DNA from 2 places in the Leptothrix cholodnii SP-6 genome. Region 2 is predicted to be linked to the other one. Evidence: predicted binding sites of a transcription regulator. Region 2 holds the regulator's gene; the other holds the start of a gene.
The links. Region 2 encodes FNR, which switches genes on or off when oxygen is low (the NO sensors DNR and NnrR bind a similar motif). Its sites were predicted from a motif close to TTGATNNNNATCAA; they were not measured.

Region 1 (3,263 bases), 2.0 Mb from region 2:
CGCCGCCAAGCTGCGCGGCGACGAGCGGGTGGTCTGCTACGAGGGCATCAACGCCCGCGACGTGGCCGGCAGCGCGTTCGCCGCCGAGTGGCCCGAAGCCAGCTTCGGCTTCATCACCGCCGACGTCTCGTTCATCTCGCTGACGCACGTGCTGCCGACGCTGTTCAGCTACCTCGCGCCCGGTGGCGACCTGCTGGCGCTGGTCAAGCCGCAGTTCGAGCTGCAGCCCGCGCAGATCGGCAAGGGCGGCATCGTGCGCAACAAGGCGTATTTCCAGGACGTCGAGACCCGCGTGCGCCAGTGCTGCCGCGACTGGCCGATGAAGGTGCACGCCTACTTCCAGAGCCCGATCGAGGGCGGCAACGGCAACACCGAATTCTTCATCTGGGTGCGCCACCCCGAGCCTGCGACCCCTGCGGCCTGAGCCTCGCGGCTGCGCCCGTCCAAAGCGATTCCGTCATGACCACGACCCCTTCCCTGCCGCTGAGCCTCGAGTTCTTCCCGCCCAAGACGCCCGAGGGCGTGACCAAGCTGGCGGCCGCGCGCCAGGCGCTGTATGCGCTGCAGCCGCAGTTCTGCTCGGTGACCTATGGCGCCGGCGGCAGCACGCAGGACGGCACGCTGGCCACCGTGCAGGCCATCCTCGACGAGGGCTGGCAGGGCGCCTCGCACTTCACCTGCATCGGCGCCACGCGCGAGTCGGTGCGCGAGCGGCTGGCGCAGTTCAAGGCGATGGGCATGCGCCGCATCGTCGCGCTGCGTGGCGACCTGCCGAGCGGCTACGGCGCGTTCGGCGAGTTCCGCTACGCCAGCGACCTGGTGGCCTTCATCCGCGCCGAGACCGGCGACCACTTCCACATCGAGGTGGCCGCCTACCCCGAGATGCACCCGCAGGCGCGCAGCCCGCAGGCCGACCTGCAGGCCTACGCGGCCAAGGTGCAGGCGGGGGCCGACTCGGCCATCACGCAGTTCTTCTTCAACGCCGACGCCTACTGGCGCTTCGTCGACGACGCCCAGGCGCTGGGCGCGCGCATCCCGGTGGTGCCCGGCATCATGCCGATCACCAATTCGAGCGGGATCATCCGCTTCGCCGACGGCAGCGGCGCCGAGATCCCGCGCTGGATCCGCCTGCGGCTGCAGAGCTACGGCGACGACAGCGCCAGCATCAAGGCCTTCGGCCTCGACGTGGTCACCGACCTGTGCGAGCGCCTGCGTGCCGGCGGCGTGCCGGCCTTGCACTTCTACACGATGAACAGCAGTGCGGCGGTGTTGCAGATCTGCGAGCGACTGGGGCTCTGAACCCCGGGATCCGGCCCGGTGCAGCGGGCCGGGTCAGCGCCCGCGCAACAGATCGGCCGGGAAAGCGTTGCTGCAAGGCGTCATTTCCCGCAGCCGACTGCTGATGCACGTCAAACCGCGACAAGGCGCAAGGCCATCCGGGCCAGCTGTTGCGCAGACACAAGGGGTCGAACCCCGAGCGAGGGCTCAATGAAGGCCTGGATCCGAGATTCGCACTCGGGCCGCCCTTCCATCCAAGGAGTCCCTCTGATGAAAAAGCTCTGCATCGCTCTCGCCGTCGCCGCCCTCGCTCCCGTCGCCATGGCCCAGTCGGCCGGTGACATCGTGGTGCGTGCGCGCGCCGTCTACCTCGACGCAGCCAACAAGGACACCGTCGCCATCACCGACGTGTCGATCAACAGCAAGTGGCTGCCGGAAGTCGACTTCACCTACTACGTGACGCCGAACTTCGCCGCCGAACTGATCCTGACCTACCCGCAGAAGCAGGACGTCAGCTCGACCGCCCACGGCGGCTTCATCGGCACCCTCAAGCACCTGCCGCCGACGCTGACCGCGCAGTACCACGTCACCGGCCTGGGCGCGATCAAGCCCTACGTGGGCGCCGGCGTGAACTACACGCGCTTCTCCAGCGTGAACCTGCTCAACGGCGCGCTGTCGGTCGAGAAGAACAGCTTCGGCCTGGCCTTCCAGGCAGGCGTCGACTACGCGATCGACAAGCAGTGGTCGCTCAACCTCGACGTCAAGAAGGTGCAGATCCGCACCGACCTGAGCCTCGGCGCGACCAATCTGGGCACGCTCAAGGTCGATCCGACGCTGATCGGTATCGGCTTGGGCTACAAGTTCTGACCTGAGGGTGTCTGCACGCCCGCGACCCGGGCGTGACAGCGCAGGAGACATCAGCCGCGGGCAACCCCCGCGGCTGCATTCATTCAGGCGTCGCGATCCCAGACCGCGCCGTCCTCGGTCAGCATGGCGTCGAGCGGGACGTCGTGCGACTCGGCCTCCAGCCACGGGATGTAGCCGTGCGAGTAGCCCACGCCCGCGGTGTAGGGCATCGGCTTGAGCTGCGCCAGCGTGCGGTCGTAGAAGCCGCCGCCGTAACCGAGCCGGATGCCCTTGGGGCCGAAGCCCACGCACGGCACCAGCAGCAGCTCGGGGTGGAACTCCTCGGTGTCCTTGGGCTTGAGGATGCCGAAGGCGTCCTCCTCCATCGGGCAGCCCGGGTACCAGACGTGAAAGCGCAGCTGCTTGGTCTTCTTGTCGATCACCGGCAGACCGATGCGGCGCGCGGGGTCGGATTCGCTCCAGCGGTAGAGCGCGGGCAGGGCATCGAACTCGCCCTTGATCGACCAGAACGCGCCGATGGTCTTCTCGCGGCGCGACAGCAGCCAGACCTGCAGCACCTCCTGCAGGTGCACCGAGCGCTGGTGGCGATCACTCATGCCCATGCGTTCGGCCTGCAGCTGCTTGCGCAGCGTGGCCTTGTCTCGGGGCGGTTCGGGCAGCTTGAAGGAGGGCATGCGCGTGGGCCGGCGTGCGGCGCGAGATCAGGATGGCGCCGATTGTGCGGGTGGCGCCGGCCCCGGGCAAATCGCGACGACCGTGATTCCCCGCACCCGCCGCCGGCCTAGACTTGCGCATGGCCGAAGAACTCGTCAACCACGTGCTGGAGCTGCTGGCGCCGCTCGGCCGGGCCCGGTCGCGGCGCATGTTCGGCGGCCAGGGTTTCTATGTCGACGACCTGTTCATCGCGCTGATCGCCGACGGCCGGCTCTACCTGAAGGTCGATGCGCAGAGCCGGGCCGTCTTCGAGTCGGCCGGCTGCGAGCCCTTCGCCTACCAGCGCGCCGGCGGCGAACGCGCCGTGATGAGCTACTTCAGCGCGCCCGACGACGCCATGGAGTCGCCCGCGCTGATGCAGCCGTGGGCGCGACTGGCGCTGGCGGCGGCCGTGCGGGCCAGGG
Region 2 (3,263 bases):
TGCGGCCGATGGCCGACACGCCCAGCGCGATCAGGTCGCAGTCGGCCTGCGTGCTGTAGCCCTGGAAGTTGCGGTGCAGCCGCCCTTGCCGCTTGGCCTGCGCCAGGCCGTCCTCGGGCAGCGCGAAGTGATCCATGCCGATGTACTGGTAGCCGTGGCTGATGAAGCCGCTGATGGCCTGCGACAGCATGCCGATGCGGTCGCTGCCACGCGGCAGCTCTTCGGTGACGATGCGACGCTGCGGCTTGAAGCGCTGCGGCAGGTGGGCGTAGCCGTACATCGCGATGCGGTCGGGCCGCAGTCCGGCGACCTGGCGCACGGTGCGCGCGAAGCTCTCGGGCGTCTGCTTGGGCAGGCCGTAGATGAGGTCGACGTTGATCGAATGGAAGCCGAGCTCGCGCGCATCCTTCATCAGCGCCTCGACCTGCTCGAAAGGCTGGACGCGGTGCACCGCCTTCTGCACGTCGGCGTCGAAATCCTGCACGCCGAACGAGACCCGGTTGAAGCCGAGCTCCTTGAGGTGAGCCAGGCGCTCGCGGCTGACGGTGCGCGGGTCGATCTCGATCGAATATTCGCCATGCGGCTCGATGTGGAAATGCCGGCGCAACTCGCCCATCAGGCGGTCGAGTTCGGCATCGCTCAGGAAGGTGGGCGTGCCGCCGCCGAAATGCAGTTGCGAGACGCGCTGGCCCCGGCCGAGCGTCTGCGTGACCAGTTCCAGCTCGCGCGCCAGCGCGTCGATGTAGGCGGTCGAGCGGCCGTGGTCGCGGGTGACGATCTTGTTGCAGGCGCAGTAATAGCAGACCGATTCGCAGAACGGCACGTGCACGTAGACCGACAGCGGCCCACCTGCGCCGCCCACCGCACCGATGCTGCGCTGGGACAGTGCCTGGCGGTAGTGATCGGCGGTGTAGGCCTCGACGAAACGATCCGCCGTGGGGTAGGAGGTGTAGCGTGGCCCGGGGCCGTCCATGCGGCGCAGCAGTTCCTCGCTCAGAACCGGCTGGTGGTCCGTGGCGGCCACGTCGGCGTTGATCGTGGTCGCGGATTGGGGCTGCGTGCCTGCGGAGATCGTCGTGTGCATGTGCGCACTGTGCCGTGCCGGTGGCGCTGTACCTTGACATGGCTCAAGCACCATGCGTCCGCGCTATTCAAGAATTCCCTGAGTCGACCCTCACTTCGCCATGACCACAGAGGCACTTTGCCGGTGCATGCTGGTAAGGTGTCGGCCATTCCTTCCCAGGATCAACCAAATCATGCAAGACACTGCCGCCTCCTCCCAGCTCAACGCGCTCAAAGTGGCCTGCTCGGCCTGCAATCTGCGCGAACTGTGCCTGCCAGTGGGCCTGTCAGACGACGAGATGTCTTCGCTCGACAACATGGTGAGCACGCGCCGCAGCGTCAAGCGCGGCGAGAGCCTGTTCCATTCCGGCGACGCGTTCGCGGCGCTCTATGCCGTGCGCACCGGCTTCTTCAAGACCGTGGTGTCGGCCACCGACGGCCGCGAGCAGGTCACCGGCTTCCAGATGGCCGGCGAGCTGATCGGCCTGGACGGCATCAGCAACGACCGCCACTCGTGTGATGCGGTGGCGCTCGAGGATTCGCAGGTCTGCCTGATCCCGTACGGCCAGCTCGAGAGCCTGTCGCGCGAGTTCACGCTGCTGCAGCACCAGTTCCACAAGATCATGAGCCGCGAGATCGTGCGCGACCACGGCGTGATGCTGCTGCTCGGCAGCATGCGTGCCGAGGAGCGCCTGGCAGCCTTCCTGCTGAACCTGACGCAGCGCCTGCAGGCGCGTGGTTTCTCGGCCTCGGCGCTGGTGCTGCGCATGACGCGCGAGGAGATCGGCAGCTACCTGGGCCTCAAGCTCGAGACCGTCAGCCGCACCTTCTCGAAGTTCCAGGACGAGGGCTATCTCGAGGTCAAGCAGCGCGACATCCGCATCATCGACCAGGACGCCCTGCAGCGCGTGGTCAACGGCGCCGGCTGCTGAAGATCTGCAGGCTCAGGGATAACGACGCCGGTTCAGGTCGTTCGACTCACGCATCAGCAGTTGCGTGAGGCTGGAGGCGATGCCGATCAGCACCCAGAACGCGAAGAAGGCCGCCGTGTAGACCGCCGTGCGGTCGAGGTCGACCGGCGCGCCGCCGAGCCAGCGCAGATCTTCCGGGTCGACGAAGGCGAACACCAGCATCTCGGTCACGCCCGCCAACAGGAAGGCCGGCCACCAGACGACCGACAGCCGCTTGGCCCAATTCGACATCGGGAAGGTCGTGGACGCTTCGTAGTCGGGCGCCAGGTCCTCGATGTCGGGGTCGTTGCGCAGTTCGGCTTTCATTTGCCGCCCGTGGCCGCATGGTTGCGAGCCTGCTGAGCAGGCAGGCGCGAAGGGTCGATCGCCGATCCGGTCGCGCCGGCCGATTCGGTGCGTGCGGACTGCGCCGTGCTCAGCACCGGGTCCGGATGACTCAACGCCAGCGCCAGGGTCACGAAACTGGCCATGATCACCACCAGCGGGCCACCGAGCACCAGCCACAACATGCGCTCACGCCACCACGGCAAGGTGGCTGGACCGGGGGCTTGTACTGCAATCGACATGGCTGCTCCTGCTTGTCAACGTGGAATCACGAAGGTCGACTTCTCGCGCAGCGTCGCCGGCGCAGCGCCGCCGGACTCCACGCGCTGGATGTCGAAATGGATGGTGTGCGCCCCGCTGCCGGCACGGCTGGCGGACTCGGGCGGCAACTGCACGGCCACGGTGATCCAGCGCGCCTCGGCGCTTGCCACCTGCACCGGCGCCGTCACGGGCAGGCTCAACCCCGGCAAGCCCTCGACGGCGACGCGGTAGGACTGCGTCGTTTCGGTGGCGTTCATGATCTGCAGGCGGTAGACGTTCTCGATCACGCCGTCGTCGACGATGCGCGCCAATGACGCGCGGTCACGCACCACGTCGACCTTGAACGGCGATCGCATCGCGATGCTCACGCCCAGGGCGACCACGATCACGATCAGGATCACGGTGTAGATCAGGACACGCGGTCGCAGCGCACGCCGCCACATCTGGGCGCGCGTCCAGCGTCCGTCGAGGCCGTTCTGCGTGGTGTAGCGCACCAGGCCGCGGGCATAGCCCATCTTGTCCATCACGCTGTCGCAGACGTCGATGCAGGCGGCGCAGCCGATGCACTCGTACTGCAGGCCCTTGCGGATGTCGATGCCGGTCGGACAGACCTGCACGCACAGGTTGCAGTCGACACAGGCGCCC

Region 1: the regulator FNR is predicted to act here: its motif matches at 1,400-1,413, upstream of LCHO_RS00580 (OmpW/AlkL family protein).

Annotation. Positions count from the first base shown of each region.
Region 1 covers NC_010524.1:118,320-121,582, reverse strand. The annotation lists gene LCHO_RS00590 (TlyA family RNA methyltransferase) at 1-424, shown strand, start outside; gene metF (methylenetetrahydrofolate reductase [NAD(P)H]) at 460-1,299, shown strand; gene LCHO_RS00580 (OmpW/AlkL family protein) at 1,549-2,145, shown strand; gene LCHO_RS00575 (5-formyltetrahydrofolate cyclo-ligase) at 2,229-2,819, opposite strand; gene LCHO_RS22505 (TfoX/Sxy family protein) at 2,939-3,263, shown strand, end outside.
Region 2 covers NC_010524.1:3,055,069-3,058,331, forward strand. The annotation lists gene hemN (oxygen-independent coproporphyrinogen III oxidase) at 1-1,084, opposite strand, end outside; gene fnr (fumarate/nitrate reduction transcriptional regulator Fnr) at 1,257-1,994, shown strand; gene LCHO_RS13870 (hypothetical protein) at 2,007-2,339, opposite strand; gene LCHO_RS13875 (PI-PLC domain-containing protein) at 2,336-2,599, opposite strand; gene ccoG (cytochrome c oxidase accessory protein CcoG) at 2,615-3,263, opposite strand, start outside.